4 regions of the Marinobacter metalliresistant genome follow, and region 1 is predicted to be linked to each of the others. Evidence: predicted binding sites of a transcription regulator. Region 1 holds the regulator's gene; each other region holds the start of a gene.
What was found. The regulator sigma-54, encoded in region 1, starts transcription at its own class of promoters, with help from an activator protein. The targets are predictions, from matches to a motif close to ANTGGCATNNANNTTGCTNT.
Positions count from the first base shown of each region.

Region 2: the regulator sigma-54 is predicted to act here: its motif matches at 1,060-1,079, upstream of flgB (flagellar basal body rod protein FlgB).
Region 3: the regulator sigma-54 is predicted to act here: its motif matches at 2,236-2,255, upstream of glnK (P-II family nitrogen regulator).
Region 4: the regulator sigma-54 is predicted to act here: its motif matches at 3,185-3,204, upstream of glnA (glutamate--ammonia ligase).

Region 1 covers NZ_CP101118.1:1,416,531-1,422,350, forward strand. Annotated here, with positions in the region: gene NLK58_RS06595 (ABC transporter ATP-binding protein) at 1-25, opposite strand, end outside; gene NLK58_RS06600 (KpsF/GutQ family sugar-phosphate isomerase) at 213-1,193, shown strand; gene NLK58_RS06605 (HAD hydrolase family protein) at 1,195-1,755, shown strand; gene lptC (LPS export ABC transporter periplasmic protein LptC) at 1,752-2,345, shown strand; gene lptA (lipopolysaccharide transport periplasmic protein LptA) at 2,329-2,895, shown strand; gene lptB (LPS export ABC transporter ATP-binding protein) at 2,873-3,598, shown strand; gene NLK58_RS06625 (RNA polymerase factor sigma-54) at 3,811-5,331, shown strand; gene hpf (ribosome hibernation promoting factor) at 5,433-5,741, shown strand.
Region 2 covers NZ_CP101118.1:253,105-258,924, reverse strand. Annotated here, with positions in the region: gene NLK58_RS01265 (flagellar hook assembly protein FlgD) at 1-92, opposite strand, end outside; gene flgC (flagellar basal body rod protein FlgC) at 111-560, opposite strand; gene flgB (flagellar basal body rod protein FlgB) at 595-993, opposite strand; gene NLK58_RS01250 (nitroreductase family protein) at 1,245-1,796, opposite strand; gene NLK58_RS01245 (DUF962 domain-containing protein) at 1,953-2,264, shown strand; gene NLK58_RS01240 (adenylate/guanylate cyclase domain-containing protein) at 2,266-3,705, shown strand; gene queF (NADPH-dependent 7-cyano-7-deazaguanine reductase QueF) at 3,735-4,553, opposite strand; gene NLK58_RS01230 (ABC transporter permease) at 4,568-5,341, opposite strand; gene NLK58_RS01225 (ABC transporter ATP-binding protein) at 5,338-5,820, opposite strand, start outside.
Region 3 covers NZ_CP101118.1:3,358,913-3,364,732, forward strand. Annotated here, with positions in the region: gene speE (polyamine aminopropyltransferase) at 1-380, shown strand, start outside; gene NLK58_RS15710 (ammonium transporter) at 445-1,713, opposite strand; gene glnK (P-II family nitrogen regulator) at 1,788-2,126, opposite strand; gene NLK58_RS15720 (accessory factor UbiK family protein) at 2,508-2,762, shown strand; gene NLK58_RS15725 (YifB family Mg chelatase-like AAA ATPase) at 2,823-4,355, shown strand; gene trmB (tRNA (guanosine(46)-N7)-methyltransferase TrmB) at 4,428-5,162, shown strand; gene NLK58_RS15735 (hypothetical protein) at 5,202-5,735, opposite strand; gene hemW (radical SAM family heme chaperone HemW) at 5,735-5,820, opposite strand, start outside.
Region 4 covers NZ_CP101118.1:3,521,749-3,527,568, reverse strand. Annotated here, with positions in the region: gene typA (translational GTPase TypA) at 1-1,083, opposite strand, end outside; gene NLK58_RS16545 (ISNCY family transposase) at 1,533-2,882, opposite strand; gene glnA (glutamate--ammonia ligase) at 3,358-4,761, shown strand; gene NLK58_RS16535 (DUF4124 domain-containing protein) at 4,941-5,465, shown strand; gene glnL (nitrogen regulation protein NR(II)) at 5,735-5,820, shown strand, end outside.

The sequences.
Region 1 (5,820 bases):
GCGATATGTAAGCCGATGAATCCATAGTCCCTACCTTTCAAAGAGGGCTACATTATGCCAAGGAACGCCCAAGCTCAATCCAAAGAACCCAAAATGTACTGATAGCAATGATCAGTTTGACTGAACTTTCGGTAACCGGGCCTCGTTGCCGGGCGAAAATGATATACTCCTCCGACCATTTCCAATGTCTTAACAGCCAGGCCCCAAGCCCGATGAACGAACAGACTCCGACCGATTTCCGAACGCCCGCCCTGCGTGCCATCCGCATCGAGCGAGACGCCATCAACGCTCTTGAGAGCCGTATCGACGATCATTTTACCCGGGCCTGTGAAGTTATTATGAAGTGCACGGGCCGCGTGGTGGTTACCGGCATGGGCAAGTCCGGCCACATCGGGAACAAGATCGCCGCAACCCTGGCCAGCACCGGCACGCCTTCGTTCTTCGTTCATCCAGGCGAGGCAAGCCACGGCGACATGGGTATGATTACTCCCCAGGACGTAGTTATCGCCATTTCCAACAGCGGCAACACCAGCGAGGTGGTCACCATTCTGCCACTGATCAAACGGATGGGCGCGCCCCTGATCAGCATGACCGGCAATGCGAATTCCACCCTGGCCCGGGAAGCCATAGCCAATCTGGATGTCAGCGTGCAGGTAGAGGCCTGCCCCCTGGGCCTGGCACCAACGTCGTCCACCACCGCAACCCTGGTGATGGGTGATGCTCTGGCGGTCGCCCTGCTTGAGGCCAGAGGTTTCAGCGCCGAAGATTTTGCCTTTTCCCATCCGGGCGGAAGCCTGGGGCGGCGGCTATTGCTGCGGGTCTCTGACATCATGCATACCGGTGATCGTATTCCGGTGGTCAGCGAGAGCACGCCCCTCAGCGGTGCGCTGCTGGAAATCTCCCGCAAGGGCCTTGGCATGACCACGGTCGTTGATGACCAGGGTGCGCTCACAGGAATATTTACGGACGGCGACCTTCGCCGCACCCTGGACCGCTCAGTAGACATCCACAATACGCCCATTCATGAAGTAATGACCCGGCATGGAAAAACCATCCAGGCCGATCATCTCGCGGCAGAGGCATTGAACGTGATGGAAGAAATGAAGATCAACGCCCTGCCGGTTACCGATGAGAACGGTGCCCTGACCGGCGCCATTAACATGCACGATTTGCTGCGGGCCGGGGTTATCTGACATGCAGAACCAATGGCCCGAGTCCCTGCTGGCGAAAGCGGCGTTAATCCGACTGATTGCCCTGGATGTCGATGGCATCATGAGCGATGGCAAGCTCTACTTCAGCGCCACCGGCGATGAGCTCAAGGCGTTCAACATTCTCGACGGCCTGGGCCTGAAACAGTTGATAGCTGCGGGTATAACTGTCGCTGTCATCACCGGGCGTAAGTCACCACTGACAGAAAAACGCATGCGGGACCTCGGTATCCCGCACCTGGTGCAGGGACGAGAGGACAAGAAAGCAGCCCTGCAGGAACTGGTGAGCACCATGAACATCCGCCCGGAAGCGATCGCCTACATGGGCGACGATCTGCCAGACTTGCCAGCCCTGACGTTTGCAGGCCTTGGAATCACAGTGCCCAACGGATACTGGCTGGTCCGGCAGCATGCGGATTACTGTACCAGGGCCCAGGGAGGAAACGGCGCCGTGAGGGAGGCTTGCGACCTGCTGCTTAGCGCCCACGGAAAGCTGGACGCAGCGCTGGCCCCCTACCTGGGGCCTGATCAGGAGGCTGGCACGTGAACTGGCTCCCGGACCGGCCCCGGCTGCAAACGCTGGCACTGGCGGGTACCATTGTCGCGGCGGTGTTTTTGCTATGGCGAAGTGATGAGCCTCCGGCTATCGACAGGCAGGCCGCCGATCTGAGAGGCGATACCGAACCCGACGGATTCGTGGTCAATGGCAAGTACACCGCGTTCGATGAAGCCGGCAACCCCAAGGTCAGTTTTACCAGCCCGCGGATAGAGCAGTTCGAGGAGGGCAACCTGGCCACCATGGAATCGCCGAGGGCCAAACTCTACAGCGGCACCGGCGATGCCGACACTCTGCCCTGGATTGTGGAAGCCGAGAATGGCAGCCTCCTGCAAAATGAAAACCTGCTTTACCTGACCGGCAATGTCCGGGTACTCCGAAATGTGGGTGGTCGGGACACCACCCTGACAACGCCAACCCTGACCCTGGACAACGACCGGGGCATGGCATACACAGATGCACCCGTAGAAATACGCGACGTGACAGGAACCACCCGTGCCACAGGTATGAAAGCGTGGATCGGCGAGCGGATTCTGGAACTGAACTCTCAGGTGGAAGGACTCTATGAAACCGGAAACTAACCGATACCGGGGCCTGATGGCTGCCCTGCTGACCATCGCCATGGCGGGGCCGGCAGCAGCTTTCGAGCTTGATTCTGACATTCCCATCAAGGTAACCGCAGACAACGCCCGCCTCGACGACGGCCAGGGTATCGCCACCTACACCGGCGATGTAGAGCTGGAACAGGGCGAGACCCATCTGAGCGCGGAGCGTGTGGTTCTGTACCGCGACGAAAACGGCCTGAACCGGATTGAAGCCTTCGGAAGCCCGGCCCGTTACCGCCAGCCAACCCGTGAGGGCGAAGGTGAAACCGACGCCAGGGCGCTGAATATTACCTGGTCGGCCACTGACCAGCGTCTGATCTTTGAACGGCAAGCGGTCATCGAACAGAATGGCAACCTGTTCCGGGGCGATGTCATCCATTATGATACCGTCCGCCGGGTCGTAACTGCCCAAGGCGGCGCCGATACCGGTGAAGGATCCGGCCGGGTAGAAATGGTGATTCAGCCACGCAGCACTGACAGACGTACTGACAGACAGGAATCCGATGGCAGTTCTGAGAGCCAGTAATCTGGCAAAGAGTTATAAACAGAAAAAAGTGGTGATCGACGTTTCCCTGGAAATCCGCAGCGGGGAAATTGTTGGTCTGCTGGGCCCCAATGGCGCCGGTAAAACCACCTGCTTTTACATGATTGTGGGGCTGGTTCCCGCCGACCGCGGCCGGATCACCATCGACAGCCGCGACATCACTCATCTGCCCATGCACGGCCGGGCGCGTCAGGGCATCGGTTACCTGCCCCAGGAAGCCTCGGTATTCCGCAAACTGTCGGTGCGCGACAACATCATGGCCATTCTGGAAACCCGCAAGGGTCTGGGTAAGGCGGAGCGGGAAAAGAAGGTGGAAGAATTGCTCGAAGAATTCCACATTACCCACATTCGTGACAGCATGGGCATGGCCCTGTCCGGCGGCGAGCGCCGGCGTGTGGAAATTGCCAGGGCCCTGGCGATGGAGCCGGCCTTTATCCTCCTGGATGAGCCGTTCGCCGGTGTCGACCCCATTTCCGTGAGCGATATCAAACACATCATCCGGCATCTTCGGGACAAGGGCATTGGTGTGTTGATTACCGACCACAACGTGCGTGAGACCCTGGACATCTGTGAGAATGCCTACATCGTTTCCGGTGGCCACATCATCGCCTCCGGTAATGCCGAGGCCATTCTGGCCAACCAGCAGGTGAAGGAAGTGTATCTGGGCAATGAGTTCCGACTGTGAAATTGGGGTCAGATGAAATTGGGGTCAGATGAAAAGTTCATCTGACCCCAATTTCATCTGACCCCCGGATTGTTTTGATGATCTGTAGCAAGTAAACTCGGCAAAGAACTTGCTAGGGTAATACAGAGCCAAGGCAAGTAACCGACATATAAAGAATTTTTCACTACCTACGACACCAAGCGCTGATGAGTGACGGATCCTGAACCATGGTAATGAAAGCCTCCTTACAGTTAAAGCTGGGTCAGAGCCTGACCATGACACCCCAGCTGCAACAGGCGATCCGGCTTCTACAGCTTTCCACTCTCGACCTTCAGCAGGAAGTCCAGCAGGCCCTGGAATCCAACCCCATGCTGGAGACGTCCGAGGATGAGGATCAGCCGGAGACCGACACCGGGAATGACGAACGGGAGGCCAATGCCACCGAGTCCGCCGCTGAGACAGTTCCCGAACCTTCACCCGACTGGGATGAAACCGAAAACGGTCCGGACTGGTCCTCGGAAAACGAAATCCCGGATAATATCCCGGACGATCTCCCGGTCGACACCGCCTGGGACGATATCTACCAGTCCGCACCGGCATCGGCCGCCCGTAACGATGACGAAAACGATCACGATTTCGAGACCCGCAACTCCCCCACTGACACGCTTCAGGATCACCTGGAATGGCAACTGAACCTGACCCCGATGAGCGAACGGGACCAGGCCATTGCCCACGCTTTGATGGACGCAGTGGATGAACGCGGTTATCTGACCAGTCCGCTGGAAGAGATTCATGCCGGGTTGCTGGATGAAAACGAAGAAGACCCCCTTGAGCTGGATGAAGTCGAGGCGGTCCTTCACCGGCTGCAGCATTTTGATCCTCCCGGCGTGTTCGCCCGGGACCTGCAGGAATGCCTGCTGATCCAGCTCAACCAGCTGCCGCCGGAAACGCCCTGGCTGGCCCAGGCTCGCCTGGTCATCACCCATTACATCAATCTGCTCGGCAACCGCGACTATGCCCAACTGCTACGCCGCAGCCGCCTGAAAGAAGACCAGCTGCGGGATGTACTGGCCCTGATTACCGGTCTGAATCCCCGCCCCGGTGACGTGATTGACCGCACCGAACCTGACTACGTAATTCCGGATGTGATCGTTCGCAAGCACAACGGCCGCTGGCGCGTTGAACTGAATCCGGAAATTGCCCCGCGCATCCGCGTCAATGCCAGCTATGCTTCTCTTATAAGGCGTGCGGACAGCAGTGCCGACAACACTTACCTGCGGGATCAGTTGCAGGAGGCGAAATGGTTTATCAAGAGCCTGCAGAGCCGCAATGAAACCCTGCTGAAAGTGGCGACCCGTATTGTCGAGCACCAGCAAGGATTCCTGGATCAGGGTGAAGAAGCCATGAAACCGCTGATCCTCTCTGATATCGCCCAGGCGGTTGAGATGCATGAGTCCACGATTTCCCGGGTCACCACCCAGAAATACATGCACACCCCCCGGGGAATTTTCGAGCTGAAATATTTCTTCTCCAGCCATGTCAGCACTGACGAAGGCGGTGAATGTTCTTCCACGGCGATCCGCGCGATGATCAAAAAGCTGATTGCCGCGGAAACGCCCAAAAAGCCATTGAGCGACAGTAAAATTGCAGCCATGCTAGGAGAACAGGGAATCAAGGTTGCGCGACGCACCGTTGCCAAGTACCGGGAGGCCATGCACATTCCGCCTTCGAACGAACGCAAGCGGCTGGTCTGAACACCCCGGGGTCCGGGCGCAACGTACTATTCGCCGGCGCACAATGCGCCAGCACCCAGACCGGCTCCCGGGAGCCGGAACGATGACAACAGGAGACGCCTATGCAACTCAATATTTCAGGCCATCACGTAGAACTGACTCCCGCACTGAAGGATTATGTTTCAGAGAAGTTCCAGAAGCTCGAGCGTCACTTTGACCACATCAGCAACTGCCAGGTAACCCTGGAAGTGGAGAAGGTGCGCCAGATTGCGGAAGCCACGCTGCACGTGGTTGGTGGTGAGATTCACGCAAAGGCAGAAAATGAGGATATGTACGCAGCCATCGATGTCCTGATCGACAAGCTTGACCGCCAGATTCTCAAACACAAGGAAAAGAATGTAGACCGGATGCACGGAAACGGCTCTCGCTAACTGGCTGTTTTCATGCAAGTCATCCAATCGAGCTGCGACACGGCTGACGTGTCGCAGCCTTTTTTTAACGGAAATGCAG
Region 2 (5,820 bases), 1.2 Mb from region 1:
CCAAGCTCACTGGTGCCCTGGCCGCCATCCTGTTGCTTCAGCTGGTACTGGCTCAGAACATCCGACGCGTCTGTTGCATTTACTGCAGTCATGTTGTGCTCCTCACCGTATTACTGCTGACCAAGGGTCAGAATGCGCTGCATCATGGACTTGGCTGTGTTCATGACATCCACATTCATCTGGAAACTTCTGGACGACGACATCATGTCAGCCATCTCCTCAACCACGTTCACGTTGGGATAGAAGACATAACCGTCTTCATTGGCCGCCGGATGGTGGGGCTCGTAGCGCACCTGTAACTCCGCATCACTCTCAACAATGCCTTCAACCCTGACGCCGGCACCGGGACCTTCATCGGCAGCCATCGGCATGCCACCCTGCCCCGGGTTCAGGAGTGATTGCTGAACGGCTGAGAACACCGGCTTTCTGGCCCGGTAGGTTTCACCGGTACTGGAGCTGGCTGTTTCGGCATTGGCAATGTTGGACGCGGTTGTATTCAGCCGCAGCGATTGCGCTGTCATGCCGGAACCGGCGATATCAAAAATGCTGCCCAGTGACATGATAATTCTCCTTCGCTAACCCTGTGACTGCGGCTTATTCGCCCTTCAGGGCTTTGGTCAAACCGCTGAACTTGCTGTTCAGGAACTGGAAACTGGCCTGGAAGTCCATGGCGTTACGCATGAAGCGCGACTGCTCCTGCTGGGCATCCACAGTATTGCCGTCGACCGACGGCTGATGTGGCATCCGGTACAAAAGGTCGCTGTCTGAGGCAGACCGGGAGGTATCCATGTGGGCCTCGTTCGTTTTCGCCATCTGGAAGCCGCTGACGGACTCCTGGGCCTTCTGCATCATCGCCTGGAAATCCACATCACGGGCCTTGAAACCCGGGGTGTCAGCATTGGCCAGATTGTTTGCCAGAACTTCGGCACGCTTGACCCGCGCTTCCACCGCGTGCTGATGAATGCCCAGAGCCTTATCGAACGAAATTGCCATGTTGCCTCCCGAAAACTGCACCAGTACGCCGACCTGATTTTGCCGGCTGTGCTCTCTGACAGAACTAAAGCAAGGTAGATGCCAGAATTCGAAAGGCGCTCTGAAAAGGCGCCCTAAATAGCGCATAACCCCAGTATTGGCGGGATTAGCTGGGCTGTTGAGAGAAAGCGGGAGCGGATAAAGGGAAAGAAAGTCCTCGAAAGCGGCAAACCGCTTCCCCCGCCCACGCCGGGGGAAGCGACAGTTACCCGTTAAGGCCAGTGACGGACAAACTCGTCAACCCCGGGCCGGAGAACGGCAGGCTTTACAGCGGAGACACTCCCCGTATAAAGAAAGCCGACAATCTGCTCGTGGTCATCCAGCCCCAGCCCTTTGTGCACGGCTGAATGATAGGCGACAGCACCGGTGCGCCACATCACACCATAACCGGCATCCTGAAGGGCCAGCCCGAGAAAGCTCATGCCAGCAGCCGCAGACATCACCTGCTCCACTTCCGGAACTTTGGGGTGGGGGCTCGGCGAGGCAATACCAATAATGACCATGGGTGCCCGCAGAGGGGCGCGCCGGAGCTTTTCGATTTCCCGCTCGTCACTGTTGTTGGCACAGGTGGAGGCAAACAGTTCCCCGAGGGCCTCCAGCCCCTCACCTTCTACGACCAGATAACGCCATGGCCGCAACAAGGCATGATCCGGAGCGCGAGCGGCGCAGGCAAAGGCCTTGTTCAGGGTTTCCCTGTCCGGCGCGGGCGCCTCCAGCCTGGGTTCGGAGGACCGGTTAAGCAGGAAATCAGTAACTGCTGTCATATCGTCTCGCTATTTTATGACTGTGTGAAAATGGGCACGGGCACAATTGCTGGCTGTGAATTGTGGGTTGTACGTAATGCTGTTAATCTTTAGTCGTAGTCGGCGCTGCCAACAATTATAAAATGCCGCAGTCCTGCAACGGTGAGAAGCAACACAATGAGCAACCAGCGAACCTTCAACAGCTTTTCCGAATTCTATCCTTACTACCTTGAAGAACACAGCGATGTAATCTGTCGCAGGCTGCACTTTGTCGGTAGTCTTCTGGTTTTTCTGGTCGCTGTCTGGGCGATCACCTCCGGAAAACTTGCGTGGCTTCTGACCCTGCCGGTCATCGGCTATGGGTTTGCCTGGGTCGGCCATTTCAAGTTCGAGAAAAACCGCCCTGCAACCTTCAAGTACCCACTGTACAGCCTGATGGGTGACTGGGTCATGTTCCGGGACATGCTCATTGGCAGGATCCGTTTCTGAAATGATGAGCGTACCGGCCGATCTGCGCAATGCCAGCACCTCCGCTGTCAAGTCGATGGCTGCTGAAGGCCCCGGCAGTCCGATAGCCATACCGCCAATGCCGGATTACAACGGCCGAATACTGGCGTACACGTCTACGGCGGCAATTATCGTAACCGGTGTTCTCCAGGGTGCCTTTCCGCAGCCGTTACTGTGGCTGGTAGCAGGTGCTCTCACATGGCCACACATAGCCCATATACTCACCCGTAGAACCTTCCTGAGACATTCCGCACGCATCCGTCAGAAAATGCTCATTGTGGATTGTGTGATTGGCGGCGGGTTCATCGGTTTCATCGGCCTGATTGTCATACCCTCCCTGTCCGTGGCCCTGATGCTGATGTTCAGTTGCCTGATTGTTGGCGGCATCCGGCAGTGGCTGATCGGCACCGGTTTCATGGCCGCGGCAATTGCGATTGCTGTTGCCATCCTCGGCCTGGCCGACGGCCCCCACGCGCCGCTTTTGACCAGCATGGTGTCGATTCTTTCCACCGGGCTGTATATCTGCGTTACCGCCTATTACTCTCACCAGCAGGCCCGGGCACTGATGCTGGCCAAGACCCAGATCCAAAATCAGCGGGAACAGTCAATTGCCTTGTCCCACAAGCTGTCCAAGTACCTCTCACCCCAGGTGTGGCAATCCATCTTTACCGGGGAGCGGGATGTACGGCTGGAAACCCAGCGCAAGAAACTGGCGGTATTCTTTTCAGACATCAAAGGCTTCACCGAACTCTCCGAAGAGATGGAGCCGGAGGCGCTGACCGAGCTGTTGAATCACTACTTTAATGAAATGTCTGAAGTGGCCCTCAAATATGGCGGCACCATCGACAAATTCGTGGGCGACTCTATCATGGTATTCTTCGGCGACCCCACCAGCCGGGGCCAGCGGGAAGACGCCTTTGCCTGCGTGTCCATGGCCATTGAAATGCGCAAGCACATGAAGATCATGCGCCAGAAGTGGCGAAGCCAGGGCATCAAGACCCCCCTGGAAATCCGTATGGGGATCAGCACCGGTTACACTACAGTGGGTAACTTCGGTGCTGAAAACCGGATGGATTACACCATCATCGGCAAGGAAGTGAATCTGGCCAGCCGCCTTGAATCCCTGGCGGAACCCGGTGAGATCCTGGTGTCCTACGAGACCTTTTCGCTGATCAAGAACAAGATCATGTGCCGGGACAAAGGTGAAATAACCGTGAAAGGATTCGGCAAACCGGTGCCGATTTACGAGGTGGTGGATTTCCGGCGGGATATGGGGCCAAACCGCAGCTTCATGGAACACGAACACAGCGGCTTTGCCATGTATCTGGATTCGGACAAGATCACCGAAAAGGAACGGCAGGCCATTCTCACCGCGCTGGAAGATGCCGCGGACCGCCTCAGGCGGGAAGAAGACGTCTCCTGAGGCGCCGCCGGTGCCTCATTTCACCCTGGTTACTGACGGATCAGCCGCGGCCCGGCACCCTGGCCGGTTTCGGTACTTCTCCAGGGATTGATATCCAGCCCGCCCCTTCGGGTGTATCGGGCGCAGACTGTGAGCGACTCCGGCTTGCAGCGGCCCATCAAATCCGTAAACACGGTTTCCACGCAGTGTTCGTGGAAATCCTGCTTCTGCCGAAAACTCACCACATACCGCAGCAACCCGGCCCGGTCGATTTTCGGGCCGGTGTAATGGATCAGCAGGGTTGCCCAGTCCGGTTGCCCTGTCACCGGGCAATTGCTCTTCAGCAGATGGGAACAGAGGTGCTCTGTCACTATTCCGTCGCCGGCGGAAAGTGAGTCCGGTGCATAGTCATAAACCACATCACTCACCGGTTCATCATCGATCAGCTCAAATCCCCCGGGGCGGCCAACCGCTTTGCCCGACTCATCAACGCTCAAAAGCCTCACCTGCACCGCGCCACCACAGGCACTGGAGAGATCCTGGGTGATCGTCTTCGCCATCTGGTCCCCGGTTGAATAGACAGCCTGATTCAACGAGTTCAGGTAGAGCTTAAGCGACTTGGACTCAATAATTGAGGGCGACGCAGCAGGAAAGACAATCTCTGCCCACGCCACCTCAGGCACGCCGCCCGGCCTCAGCCAGGAAATCTCCCAGGCCTGCCACAGGTCTTCCCCAAACCAGGGCCAGCGGCCATCGTCCAGGCCAAGGCGGCGACGGTTTTCCTCTCTCGCCACGGGGAACAGCAGGCCAGGGTTGTAGCTGTCCGGGTAGTCACTTGTTTTGCCAAGCGGTGCATCATTAAGTGCCATAGGTGTTCCCGAAATCAGTAGCGAATGCCTTTGCCCCGCTCCAGCATTTTCAATGCAATGACTGCCAGCACGGTGATGAAAACCAGAATCATACCAAGAGAAATGAACGGATTAACGTCTGACACACCCAGAATCCCGTAACGGAAGCCGTTTACCATGTACAGGATCGGATTGATCAAGGATACGCCCTGCCAGAACCCCGGCAACAGATCGATGCTGTAGAACACCCCGCCCAGATAGGTCAGCGGCGTCAGTATGAAGGTTGGGACAATGGAAATATCATCAAACTTGGTCGCCAGCATGGCGTTGATGAATCCGCCCAGGGCAAACAGGGCCGAGGTCAGAAACACCGTCAGAATCATCATTGGCAGGTTGTGTATCGAAAGCTGGGTAAATACCAGGGACAGCAGGGTAACAATAAGGCCGATCCCCAGCCCCCGGGCCATGCCCCCGGTCACATAACCGGCCAGGATGACCCAGTTCGGCACCGGTGAAACCAGCAACTCCTCGATACTGCGCTGGAATTTCATCGAAAAAAAAGACGACACCACGTTCGCGTAGGAACTGGTGATTACCGCCATCATGATAAGGCCCGGCACGATAAAGGACATGTAATCGAACCCGCCCATCTGGCCGATACGGGAGCCGATCAGATTGCCGAAAATAATGAAATAGAGCGTCATGGTGACTGCCGGCGGCAGCAGTGTCTGAGGCCAGATCCGGGTAAACCGGCGAACCTCCCGGATAACGATAGTGCCGAATGCCGTGAACAAGGCCTGTGGTGTCATGCTGCACCCTCCACATTCTTGCGGGAATCGACGGCGTTCTGCTCCACCATGCGAATAAACAGCTCTTCCAGTCGGTTGGCCTTGGTTCTCATGCTGATCACCTTGATGCCCATCTGATCCAGCTGCACAAACACCTGGTTCAGCCCCTGGCCTTTCTGGACCTCAACCTCCAGGGCCCCTTCCCCGTCCAGCCGGGTGTGGAAATCGCCCAGCTCGGGCGCGGCATCCAGAGGTGTCTCGGTATCCAGCACGAATGTCTCCAGGCTAAGCTGCTGAAGCAGCGCCTTTTTGCTGGTGTGCTTGAGGATCTTGCCGTGGTCGATAATGGCAATGTTGCGGCAGAGCGCCTCCGCCTCCTCAAGGTAATGAGTGGTCAGGATAATGGTGGTGCCCTGGCGGTTCATTTCCTCAAGGAAGGTCCACATCGAGCGGCGCAGCTCGATATCCACACCGGCAGTCGGCTCGTCCAGGATCAGCAG
Region 3 (5,820 bases), 1.9 Mb from region 1:
CGGCGGAAGGCCTGTTTGCCCTGGATTTCTACCGAGACGCCATGCTGGCATTGCGCGAGGGCGGCATTATTGTCCAGCAGAGTGAATCACCGCTGCTGCACACCCATAGCATCATCAAGGACATTCACAATGACATGCGCAAGGCCGGGTTCGAACACGTGCAGACCCTGCCATTCCCGCAACCGGTCTATCCCACGGGCTGGTGGAGTTGCACCATGGCCAGCAAGGAGAACCCGGTAAAATATTTCCGTGAGGAAGACGCCAACAACCGGCCGTTCGTGACCCGCTACTACAATGCCGGAGTGCACCATGGTGCGTTGGCGATGCCCCAGTTCATGGTGGATGCGCTGGAGGATGAGGTCAGGCCAGAGGAGGGTTAAGCCGGCAAAACCAAAGAGGGGTGCCAGATGGCACCCCTCTTTGGTTTTGCGTTGCCAGAGATTGTTACTTGCTGCTGACAAACTCCGGATAGGCTTCCATGCCACACTCGGACAGATCCACGCCTTCGTACTCGTCCTCTTCGCTCACCCGAATACCCATGACAGCCTTGAGGATGCCCCAGACAATCAGGCTGGCGACGAATACCCAGACGAATATGGTGATGGCGCCGATGATCTGGCCGCTGAAGCTGACATCACCGTTGGTGACTGGCACCAGAAGCAGACCCAGCAAGCCACAGGTACCGTGAACCGAGATGGCGCCCACCGGATCGTCGATGCGCAGCTTGTCCATGGTCACGATGCTCAGGACCACCAGGATACCGCCGAAGGCACCGAAGAGGGTCGCAGTCAGGGCGCTCGGAGTGGATGGCTCAGCCGTGATCACTACCAGGCCAGCCAGCGCGCCGTTCAGCAGCATGGTCAGATCAGCCTTGCCAAACATCAGGCGGGCGGTGATCAGGGCAGCAATTGCACCGCCGGCAGCGGCGGTATTGGTATTCAGGAACACCATGGCCACGGAGTTGGCGCTGGCGATATCGCCCAGCTTGAGAACCGAACCGCCGTTGAAGCCGAACCAGCCCATCCACAGGATGAAGGTACCGAGGGTCGCCATCGGCAGGTTGGCACCCGGGAAGGCGCGGATTTCACCGTTCGGGCCGTATTTGCCTTTACGGGCACCGAGAAGGATTACACCAGCCAATGCGGCTGCTGCACCCGCCATGTGAACGATGCCGGAGCCGGCGAAATCGCTGAAACCGAGATCGCCCAGGGTATACATGCCGAAGACAGACGCGCCGCCCCAGGTCCAGGCGCCTTCCATCGGGTAGATAAAGCCGGTCATGAACACTGCAAAGACCAGGAAGGCCCAGAGTTTCATGCGTTCGGCCACAGCACCGGAGACGATGGACATGGCTGTTGCGACAAACACAACCTGGAAGAAGAAGTCAGACGCGCCGGAGTAGATGGAGCCACCCTCGAAGCCGCCGTCCCGGCTGGCGAAGTCACCCAGAACAGCCGCAGTGTCAACGTCTGCGATTCCGGAAAGGAAAATGTTACCGCCGTACATGATGGCGTAACCACTAACCAGGTACATGATGCAGGCAATGGCAAACAGAGCCACGTTCTTGGTCAGGATTTCCGTGGTGTTCTTGGCACGCACCAGGCCGGATTCCAGCATGGCGAAGCCCGCTGCCATCCACATCACTAATGCACCGCACACCAGGAAATAAAAGGTGTCTATAGCATACTGCAGGTGAAAAAGATTGCTTTCCATATGAAGCCCTCCGCACGAGGCTTTTCAGGTTATAAATTTTTTTGCGTTGGCTGATCGAAAAAATCAGAGCTGGTTCAGACCGCTTCTTCGCCGGTTTCGCCGGTCCGGATCCGGATGGCCTGTTGCAGTTCGGTCACGAAGATCTTGCCGTCACCGATCTTGCCGGTGTTGGCTGCCTTGGTAATGGATTCGATGACCTGGTCCAGCAGATTGTCGCCAATGGCAACTTCCACTTTGACCTTGGGCAGGAAATCCACCACGTATTCCGCGCCACGGTAAAGTTCAGTGTGGCCTTTCTGCCGACCGAAGCCTTTGACTTCAGTGACGGTTACGCCTTGCACGCCAATCTCGGATAGTGCCTCACGGACATCATCCAGTTTGAAAGGCTTGATGATCGCTGTCACAAGTTTCATTGCTTTCTCCTTGGTAAAGCCGTCCCAACAGTGAGGGCCCGTCGGCCAGTTGTTGAGGTCGGGATGCTGCCACCTCGCACACCAATTGTGCGGATTGCGTACGAGGGCTTTAGCATCGGGTATGCCAACGCAAAAAAATACATTTAAAACAATAATCTACAATATGCGCGTACCAGAATGGCGCAAAGATCTGCACCAAAATGGAGCGGGTAGCCAGCCGATGAGTCAAATTGGAGCGGACTCACTGGCCGTTCGTCCATTATTATAAGGCCGACCGGGCACAGTATGGCAGGGGCTGCGGTGTGATACACTCCCGCAAACCGGTGAGAGCCCCTCTCTTTTAGTCGAAGCCGGACATTTCTGGAATCAGTGAGGTGATATGTGAAGGGTCCCCAGGATATTTTCGCCCAGTTACAGGGTCAGTTTGGTCAGTTCGTTCCCGATATGGCCCGCGCCGCCCGGGAGGATTTTGAAACCCAGGCCCGGGCAACAGTGATGTCGGTCCTTTCCCGTCTGGAGCTGGTAACCCGGGAAGAGTTTGATGCCCAACAGGCGGTGCTGCTGAAGACTCGTGAAAAGGTGGAGGCGCTCGAAAAACGGGTCGCCGAGCTGGAAAAATCCCTGCAGGAACAATAAACTCCGGATTAGCCCGGCAGGACGCCGGGCATGGTTTTCCGGTCACCATGGAAGGTTGTCATGCTAGCTATCGTTCATTCCCGCGCCATAATCGGCGTGTCTGCTCCCCCCGTTACGGTTGAAGTCCACCTCTCCGGGGGATTGCCCGCACTCTCGATTGTCGGCCTCCCTGAAACCGGCGTTCGCGAGAGTAAGGAGCGGGTTCGCAGCGCCCTTCTGAATGCGGGGTTCGACTTCCCCGCCCGCCGCATTACGATCAACCTTGCCCCCGCTGATCTGCCCAAGGAAGGCGGCCGGTTTGACCTGCCCATTGCCCTTGGGATTCTGGCGGCCTCGGGCCAGATTCCGGCGGAGAGTCTCGCCGATTGCGAGTTTCTCGGGGAGCTGTCCCTCGATGGTGCGCTGAGGCCTCTCAAGGGCGTGCTTCCGGCTGTGCTTGCTGCCCGGCAGGACCAGCGAGCCTTGCTGGTTCCCCATGGCAATGCCGGCGAGGCGGCCCTGGCCAGCCAGGGTGACGTGCTGGCGGCCGGCCACCTGTTGACCGTGTGTGAACACCTCAGCGGCCGGGCCAGGCTGGTTCCGGTGCCGAAATCACCATTGGAACGGGTGCCCGGCAACAACAGTGAGATACCGGACCTGTCCGATGTCCGCGGCCAACGGGTCCCTCGCAGGGCGCTCGAAGTTGCCGCCGCCGGCGGCCACAACCTGTTATTCTTCGGGCCGCCTGGCACCGGCAAGAGCATGCTGGCCAGCCGTCTGCCGGGTATTCTTCCGGCACTGACCGACGATGCGGCCATGGAAGTTGCCAGCGTTCACTCGGTTGCCGGGCTTGCCATGAGAGAGGGCGGGTGGCGCCAACCGCCGTTCCGGGCGCCCCACCACACAGCATCCGCGGTGGCCCTGGTCGGTGGCGGGAGCAGCCCGCGGCCTGGGGAAATCTCCCTCGCCCATCGCGGCGTACTTTTTCTGGATGAATTGCCAGAGTTTGAGCGTCGGGTTCTGGAAGTGCTTCGGGAACCCATGGAAACGGGGCACATCACGATCAGTCGGGCCGCGCGTCAGGTGAATTTTCCGGCTCGCTTTCAAGTCGTCGGTGCAATGAACCCATGCCCCTGCGGTTACAGTGGTCACCCGACCATTGAGTGTCAGTGCACACCGCAGCAGGTAATACGGTATCGGTCGAAGATCTCCGGGCCTCTGCTGGACCGGTTCGATCTCCATGTCGAAGTTCCGGTTCAGGGTGGCGGCGTACTGATGCAACAGGGCGGCGATGGCGAGACCAGTGCCACTGTCCGGGAACGGGTTATCGCTGCCAGGATGAAACAATCGGAACGGGGTTGCGTGAATGCTGCGCTGGCAGGGCGCGAACTGCATTCCGCTTGCCAACTGGACCGCCAGGGTGAGCAGTTGCTCTCCGGCGCCATGGAGAAGCTGGGGCTATCGGCCCGGGCATTGCACCGGATATTGCGGGTGGCTCGCACTCTCGCAGACCTTGAGGGCTGTGACGAGCTCCACCAGGGCCACCTGGTTGAAGCGCTCGGCTACCGGCAACTGGATCGTCAACAGGGGCGCAATTCGGTGGTATCCGCCTGAACCTTGTCACTCTGGTAAACTGTAGCCAAAGCCCATTAAACAAGACCCGCTGCCCGCGGTTAAGGATTGCAGATGACTAACCAGAAAGAGCCGCAAGATCCGAAAGACACTGCCACGGAATCACCGGTAACAACCCGCCGTGGTGTGCGTAGCTTTGTCCTGCGCCAGGGCCGCATGACCGAAGGTCAGAAAAAGGCGTTTGAGCGCAGCTGGCTGAAATATGGTCTCACCCGGGAAGACGGAATGATCGATCCGCGCCAGGTGTTTGGCCGGGATGCCATGCTGAACCTGGAAATCGGGTTTGGCATGGGCAAGTCACTGGCGGAGATGGCGGAAGCTGCCCCGGAGCAGGACTTCATCGGTGTCGAGGTGCACCAGCCAGGTGTGGGTGCTCTGCTCAAGGAGATTGAGGATCGCGGCCTGAAAAATGTCCGGATCTACAGTATCGACGCCAATGACGTGATTGATCTGTGCCTGCCGGATGCCTGTCTGGATCGGGTGATGGTGTTCTTCCCGGATCCCTGGCACAAGAAAAAGCATCACAAGCGCCGGCTGATCCAGCATGAGTTTGTCCAGCGCGTTCGTCACAAACTCCGCGTGGGCGGTATTCTCCATCTGGCGACAGACTGGGAGAACTACGCGGAACACATGATGGAAGTAATGAATGAATCCGAAGGGTTTGCCAACGCCCAGGAATCCGGAGGATATTCACCACGACCGGAAGATCGTCCGATTACCAAGTTTGAAAAGCGGGGCGAAAATCTTGGGCACGGAGTATGGGATCTGTTGTTTTATCGAACCAACTAGTAGTCGGTGATCCCCTGCGGGAATGTTCGGGGGCGGGCTTCAGTGGTGCGCCAGCGGATGGCGCCGCGAGGCCCGGAGAATGACCAGCCCGGCCATACCCAGGGTCAGCGCGGTAAATTTGACCAGGGCGCAGAGGGTTGCCGAAAGGCTCATCGCATCGGTGGGCGGACTGAAATTGTTCAGCAGCAGGATGTTCTCGGCGACATCACTGAGGCCGGCCGTTACGAATAGTGCCCGGACCCATCTGGCCACCATGCGCTCACGGATTCCGGGGCGGTCCCGGGTGAAGTGATGGGTCAGGAGGATGAGGGCGATGGTGTAGGCGGGAATAAACAGGAAATCCAGCCACAAGGAAACTTTGGCCCAGACTACGCCCTCACTGCGCCAGCTGCGAATGATGGCGTGCGCCTGATCCGCCGTGCCGGCGAGCTGGTAACTGACGATACCCTGGGGGGCGGAAGCGGACTGCAACGGCTGATTGATCAGCAACAGGGCAAACAGCAACACCGCAGCCACGGCCAGGCTGACTTTCAGGTCTTTTGGAAAGGCTGCCAATCCGTGTGCAGGGTCCATTACAGAAAACGCTCCAACAGGCTGTTAAGGTATCTCTGGCCCAGGGTTGTGGCCTGCAGCCGGTCTTCAACCAGCAGTTTCTCAT
Region 4 (5,820 bases), 2.1 Mb from region 1:
ACGGCCGGATACCTTGAACTTGTCCGCCGAATCGCCTTCTTCAACGCGCAGCGCCACGTTGTGCAGCAACTCCTTTTCCAGACGCTCCTTGATGTTCCGGCTGGTAACGTACTTGCCTTCCCGGCCGGCGAAAGGCGAATCGTTTACCTGGAAGGTCATCGACACGGTCGGCTCATCCACCGTCAGTGCCGGCAGGGCCTCAACGTTGGCCTGGTCACACAGGGTATCGGAGATAAACAGCTCATCCATACCGCTCACGCAGACGATATCGCCAGCCTGTGCCTCATCCACTTCAACGCGCTGCAGGCCTGAGTGCCCCATGATCTTGAGGATTCGACCATTGCGCTTCTTGCCACTGGCACCAATCGCGGTCACCGGCGAATTGGTTTTGATCTTGCCGCGTGCGATGCGGCCAATACCGATCACGCCCAGGAAGCTGTTGTAGTCCAACTGGGAGATCTGCATCTGGAACGGACCGTCCATATCGACGTTTGGTGCCGGCACATGATCAACGATCGCCTGGAACACGGCATCCATGTTGTCGTCCAGGTTTTCATGGTCCATGCCGGCAATGCCGTTGAGGGCACTGGCAAAAACAATGGGGAAGTCCAGTTGCTCGTCGGTCGCACCCAGGTTGTCGAACAGATCAAACACCTGGTCTACAACCCAGTCGGGCCGTGCACCGGGACGGTCAATCTTGTTGACCACGACAATCGGGCGCAGGCCGGCGGCAAACGCCTTCTGGGTCACAAAACGTGTTTGCGGCATCGGGCCATCAATGGAATCAACCACCAGCAACACACAATCAACCATGCTCATCACTCGCTCAACTTCGCCACCGAAGTCAGCGTGGCCCGGAGTATCAACGATGTTGATGTCGTAACCGTTCCATTTCAGGGCCGTGTTCTTGGCCAGAATGGTAATGCCACGCTCTTTTTCCTGGTCATTGGAATCCATGACCCGCTCGTTCTCCAGCTCTTTACGATCCAGCGTGCCGGACTGACGCAGCAGCTTGTCTACGAGCGTGGTTTTACCATGGTCAACGTGGGCGATAATGGCGATATTACGAAGTTTTTCAATCACAAAAATAATCCTGCGGCATGCACTCAATGACCTGAGAGGGTCGTTCGCAGGGAAATCCCCACACATGCCGTCTCAAATCCGTAAAATGAACTCATTTACCGGAACTGGCTGCCCGGCACCCTGCATGGAGCTTTTCGATCCGGGATCTGAAAATGGCAGGGTGAAAATGAAGCGGCGCGTAGTATAGCGAAAAGTCTGTGTCGTTAATATGAAGAAAAACGCCTACCCTATTTAGTTTCCGTCCATAAACGGCTTGTTTTCAGGGCTAATCGCCCAGCCGGTTGGGTCAAATTGTTTCTCTTGGCCAACCTTATCCCGGCCACATCGCAGCCTGTGGTCTTCCGTCGCCATTTTGACCGCGAATCGGCATTTTTCAGGCACAGGCCAGCCCCGGCCAGAGTGCCGATAAGGCTTTTTGTTGATACTCTTGGGTGACTCGGGTTAAGGCGTTATCTGGCGAGCAGCAGTCGCGAGAACACAGCCAGGTTGTGTGCTACCACAGCCGACCACACATACGATTTAAAGTGCTCCAGTCCCTTCCAGGTGCAACGCGACAAACCGTAGGACCGCTTCAGGCAGGAGATGCCCGCTTCGATCCCCGCCCGGAAGTTGCGCAGCTTGCGATAAACCCAGTCACTCTTCACCATCTGATCGACCTTCAGGCCCTTCTTTTTGTGGAAGGCCACATCCTTCACGCCTTTGTCTTTGGCTTGCTGCACGTTGTCTTTGCTGGCGTAACCCCCGTCCGCTGCTATTTGCCGAGGCGCACGGCCATAGATCTCGATCTGCCGTTCCAACAGCGGCATAAAACGTTCGCTATCGGCCGGATTACCCTCCTCGATGACGGCGTCAAGAATCAGCCCGCTACGACCACTCGTCAGGTTCAGCTTGTGCCCGTACTGAATGTCACGGCTGCCCTTGATAATGATGTCGGTATGCTCCTCGAACAGGCTGAAGACCTTCTCGGCGGCAGGAACCTGTTCGCCGTTGATTACCCGTCGTTGCGACTGATCGATCACTCCCTCGATCAGTCCCCGGTAGTGCTTTACCTGCGCTTCCCAGGCGGCGAACGCGGCCTCATCGATGGTCAGTTGGGTTAACGTACACCAGGCCTTATCCAGGTAATTGAGGCCCTTGCGAGTGACCTTGATCAGATCCCGATACCAGTTGGCCTTCTTTTCCTTCCCCCGGGAATACTGGATCTGATAGGCACGCTTCTTGGCCACGCGCCGGTGGTTGCACCACTTCAGTCGCACCGGCCCAGCCAGCTCTTGTGCTTGCTCCATCAGCCGCACCTGGGTGCGGACCGCATCCCAAAGCAACGTGCTGTCTGTTGGTTCGTGAACCGGTGTCTCCGTGACCGTGCTATCGACCCGGACCATGCGCCCGCGCTCTATTTTTTGGACACTGGCGTCCCGGATCATCAAGCGGTGGATCCGCTCCCAGCTGGCATCGCTAATGGCGCTGACCCCTTTCTGTAAAACCGACTTCTTCGGCCTTAACCCGAGAGGCAGCCGTGCAAAGGCTTGAAAGGAATGGGAGTCCTCCAGATAAAAGGCCAGTGCCTCGTAGCTGAGCTGACGGTGCTGTTTAAGGATGGCGCAGCGCAGGATCGACTCGACTGACAACCCTTCACGCCCGGTCTCTTTGATTTCGGCCCGGCACAGTTCTGGGGCCATCCAATCCAGAATCTCGGGATGCCCGTCCAGCCAATCGGACATCGCCTTGAGTTCACGTCCGATCTCGTGCTCTGCGTAAAGATCAAATATACTGCCTTGGACGGTGCGTTTTTGACGCATTGTTACCTCCGCGGATTTTTGGTTTTTCTTTTGTTTCAATGGCTTGCGACAAAGAATACCATTTTCCGCTGGAGGTTTCTCTCTTTGTTTCCTGATTTTCCTGTTTAATATCAGTCCTTTATGTTTATGGATAGAAACTATTTAGGTTTAGGCGATGCTTTGCACTTATTTAGCGCACCCAGTCAATTAACGCACCAATTGTGTGCGCCAACAAAGCGCAAGAACCAGCCTGGTAAAAATGCCTTTGCCCTGAACATGCCCCAAACCCTGGCAGTTGCGCCGTTCTGGAGCATGCCCTGAAAATTGGCAAGCGCCTTGCTTTATCGAAAGCAGCCGAAATTTGCAGGTAAGACGCACTGGCATTTGCTAAGCTGCGCAGACCTGAGAAACAGATCGGAACTCAGTACTCTGAGCGATCCGGCACCACGAACATGAATACAGCCGCCTGTGCGGTATAACTTACGGAGCATGCACAATGTCCAAGACAGTTGATTTGATCAAAGAACACGAAGTCAAATGGGTTGACCTGCGCTTTACTGACAGCCGCGGTAAAGAGCAGCACGTGACGCTGCCCGCCACCGAAGTAGATGAAGACTTTTTCGCAGACGGCAAAATGTTTGACGGCTCCTCCATTGCCGGCTGGAAAGGCATCAACGAATCCGACATGATCCTGATGCCGGACGACGCGACCTCTGTACTCGATCCGTTCACTGAAGAAACCACCGTTAACATCACCTGCAACATCGTAGAGCCTTCTACCATGCAGGGTTATGAGCGCGATCCGCGCTCCGTTGCCCGTCGTGCCGAGGAATACCTGAAGTCCACCGGCATCGCCGATGGCGCCCTGTTCGGCCCGGAGCCGGAGTTCTTTGTCTTTGATTCCGTTAAATGGAGCGTCGACATGCAAGGCTCTTCATACCACATTCATTCTGAAGAGGCCGCCTGGGTATCCGGCGAAGACTTCGACCGCAACAACATCGGCCACCGCCCGGGGGTCAAAGGCGGCTATTTCCCGGTTCCGCCGGTTGACAGCCTGCATGATCTGCGTGGCGCCATGTGTGCGGCCATGGAATCCATGGGTCTGGAAATTGAAGTTCACCACCACGAAGTGGGCACTGCTGGCCAGTGTGAAATCGGCGTTGGCGCCAACACCCTGACCCGCAAGGCTGACGAAGTTCAAATCCTCAAGTACTGCGTACACAATGTGGCGCACGCTTATGGCAAAACAGCCACCTTCATGCCCAAGCCGGTAGTTGGTGATAACGGTTCCGGCATGCACGTACACATGTCACTGAGCAAAGACGGCAAAAACCTGTTCGCAGGCGACAGCTATGCCGGCCTGAGCGAAGCCGCCCTGTACTACGTTGGTGGTGTTATCAAGCACGCCAAGGCCATCAACGCCTTCACCAACCCGGCAACCAACAGCTACAAGCGCCTGGTTCCGGGCTACGAAGCACCGGTCATGCTGGCATACTCCGCCCGTAACCGTTCGGCCTCCATCCGAATCCCTTACGTGAACAGCCCGAAAGCGCGTCGTATTGAAGTTCGCTTCCCTGATCCGGCTGCCAACCCGTACCTGGCTTTCGCTGCCCTGATGATGGCCGGCCTGGACGGCATCCAGAACAAGATCCACCCTGGCGATGCCATGGACAAGGATCTGTACGATCTGCCCAAAGAAGAGGCCCTGAGCATTCCGAAGGTTGCCGAAACCCTGTCTGAAGCTCTGGATTGCCTGGAAGCGGACCACGAGTTCCTGACCCGCGGAGGCGTGTTCACTGAAGACATGATTGCCGGCTATATTGATCTGAAGCGCGGTGAAGTTGAGAAGCTGAACATGACCACTCATCCGGTTGAGTTCGAGCTGTACTACTCCTGCTAAAACCTCTCTCCAGAGAGTTAAAGAGCAGCAAAGCCCCGCCCCGTGCGGGGCTTTTTTTTGTGCGCAAAAGCACATTGCCTGCAGCCCTTAACGATATGTAACCAACATCCCGCCCCACAGGCGTTGAAATGCCCCCGGGCGCCGCCGATAATCGGGAAAACCCAATGACAGGTGAGCTTATGAATCCGAAGTCTGGATTGGTTGCCGGCCTACTGTTTGCTCTGGCGGTCCCGACCGCCGCCGAGGTCTACCGCAACGTCGATGCCTACGGCAACGTTACGTTCTCCGATGAGCCGAGCGAAGGCGCTGAAGCCGTAGAGGTCAAACCGGTTACTACGATCACTCTGCCGAAGCCCGAGGTGGTTCAGGAAACCAAGAAGCTTCGTGAAGAGGTTCAGAGGGAGGGTGCAGCGTACGAGAGCGTCTCCTTTGTGTATCCGGATAACGACCAGGCCTTCTACAGTGGTAGCGGTGATATCCAGTTCGAGGTTCGCAGCACGCCGGGCCTGCGGCCTGGTCACAAGTATGAAGTAACCCTTGATGGCCAGCCGGTTGGCCAGAGCACTTCCGGTTCGGTTACCGTCAGCAACGTCTATCGTGGCACCCACCAGGCCCGAGTGCACATCGTGGATGAAAACGGCGTACAGGTAAAAACCGGTACGTCCATTTCCTTCACCGTTCACCGCCCCTCCGTGGCAAACTAGCCAAACCACCCAACTATCCAGCTGCCCAAACTGCCCGCACCAGTTTGGTGCGGGCGCACCAGAAAAAAGCCATACTCTGACCAGCAACGGGGCGAATTTTCCGGGCTGGTCAAGGGCTTGTCCCCGTTTGCACCAGCTTACGGCACATTTCAACGCCGATACGGCCCTATGCCCGTACTTTGCCCACTCATTTCTGAACCTGGCGCAAAGTGGTTCGCTTTTTGCAAAACTCCAGAGGTCAAACTATGTCGAACCAACGGAAATCACGCATGGCACTGCCTTTGGCCCACGCAATCGGATACAGAAGCATTCTCGACAGCCTCACCACGGCTGTCCTGGTGCTGGAAGATAACCT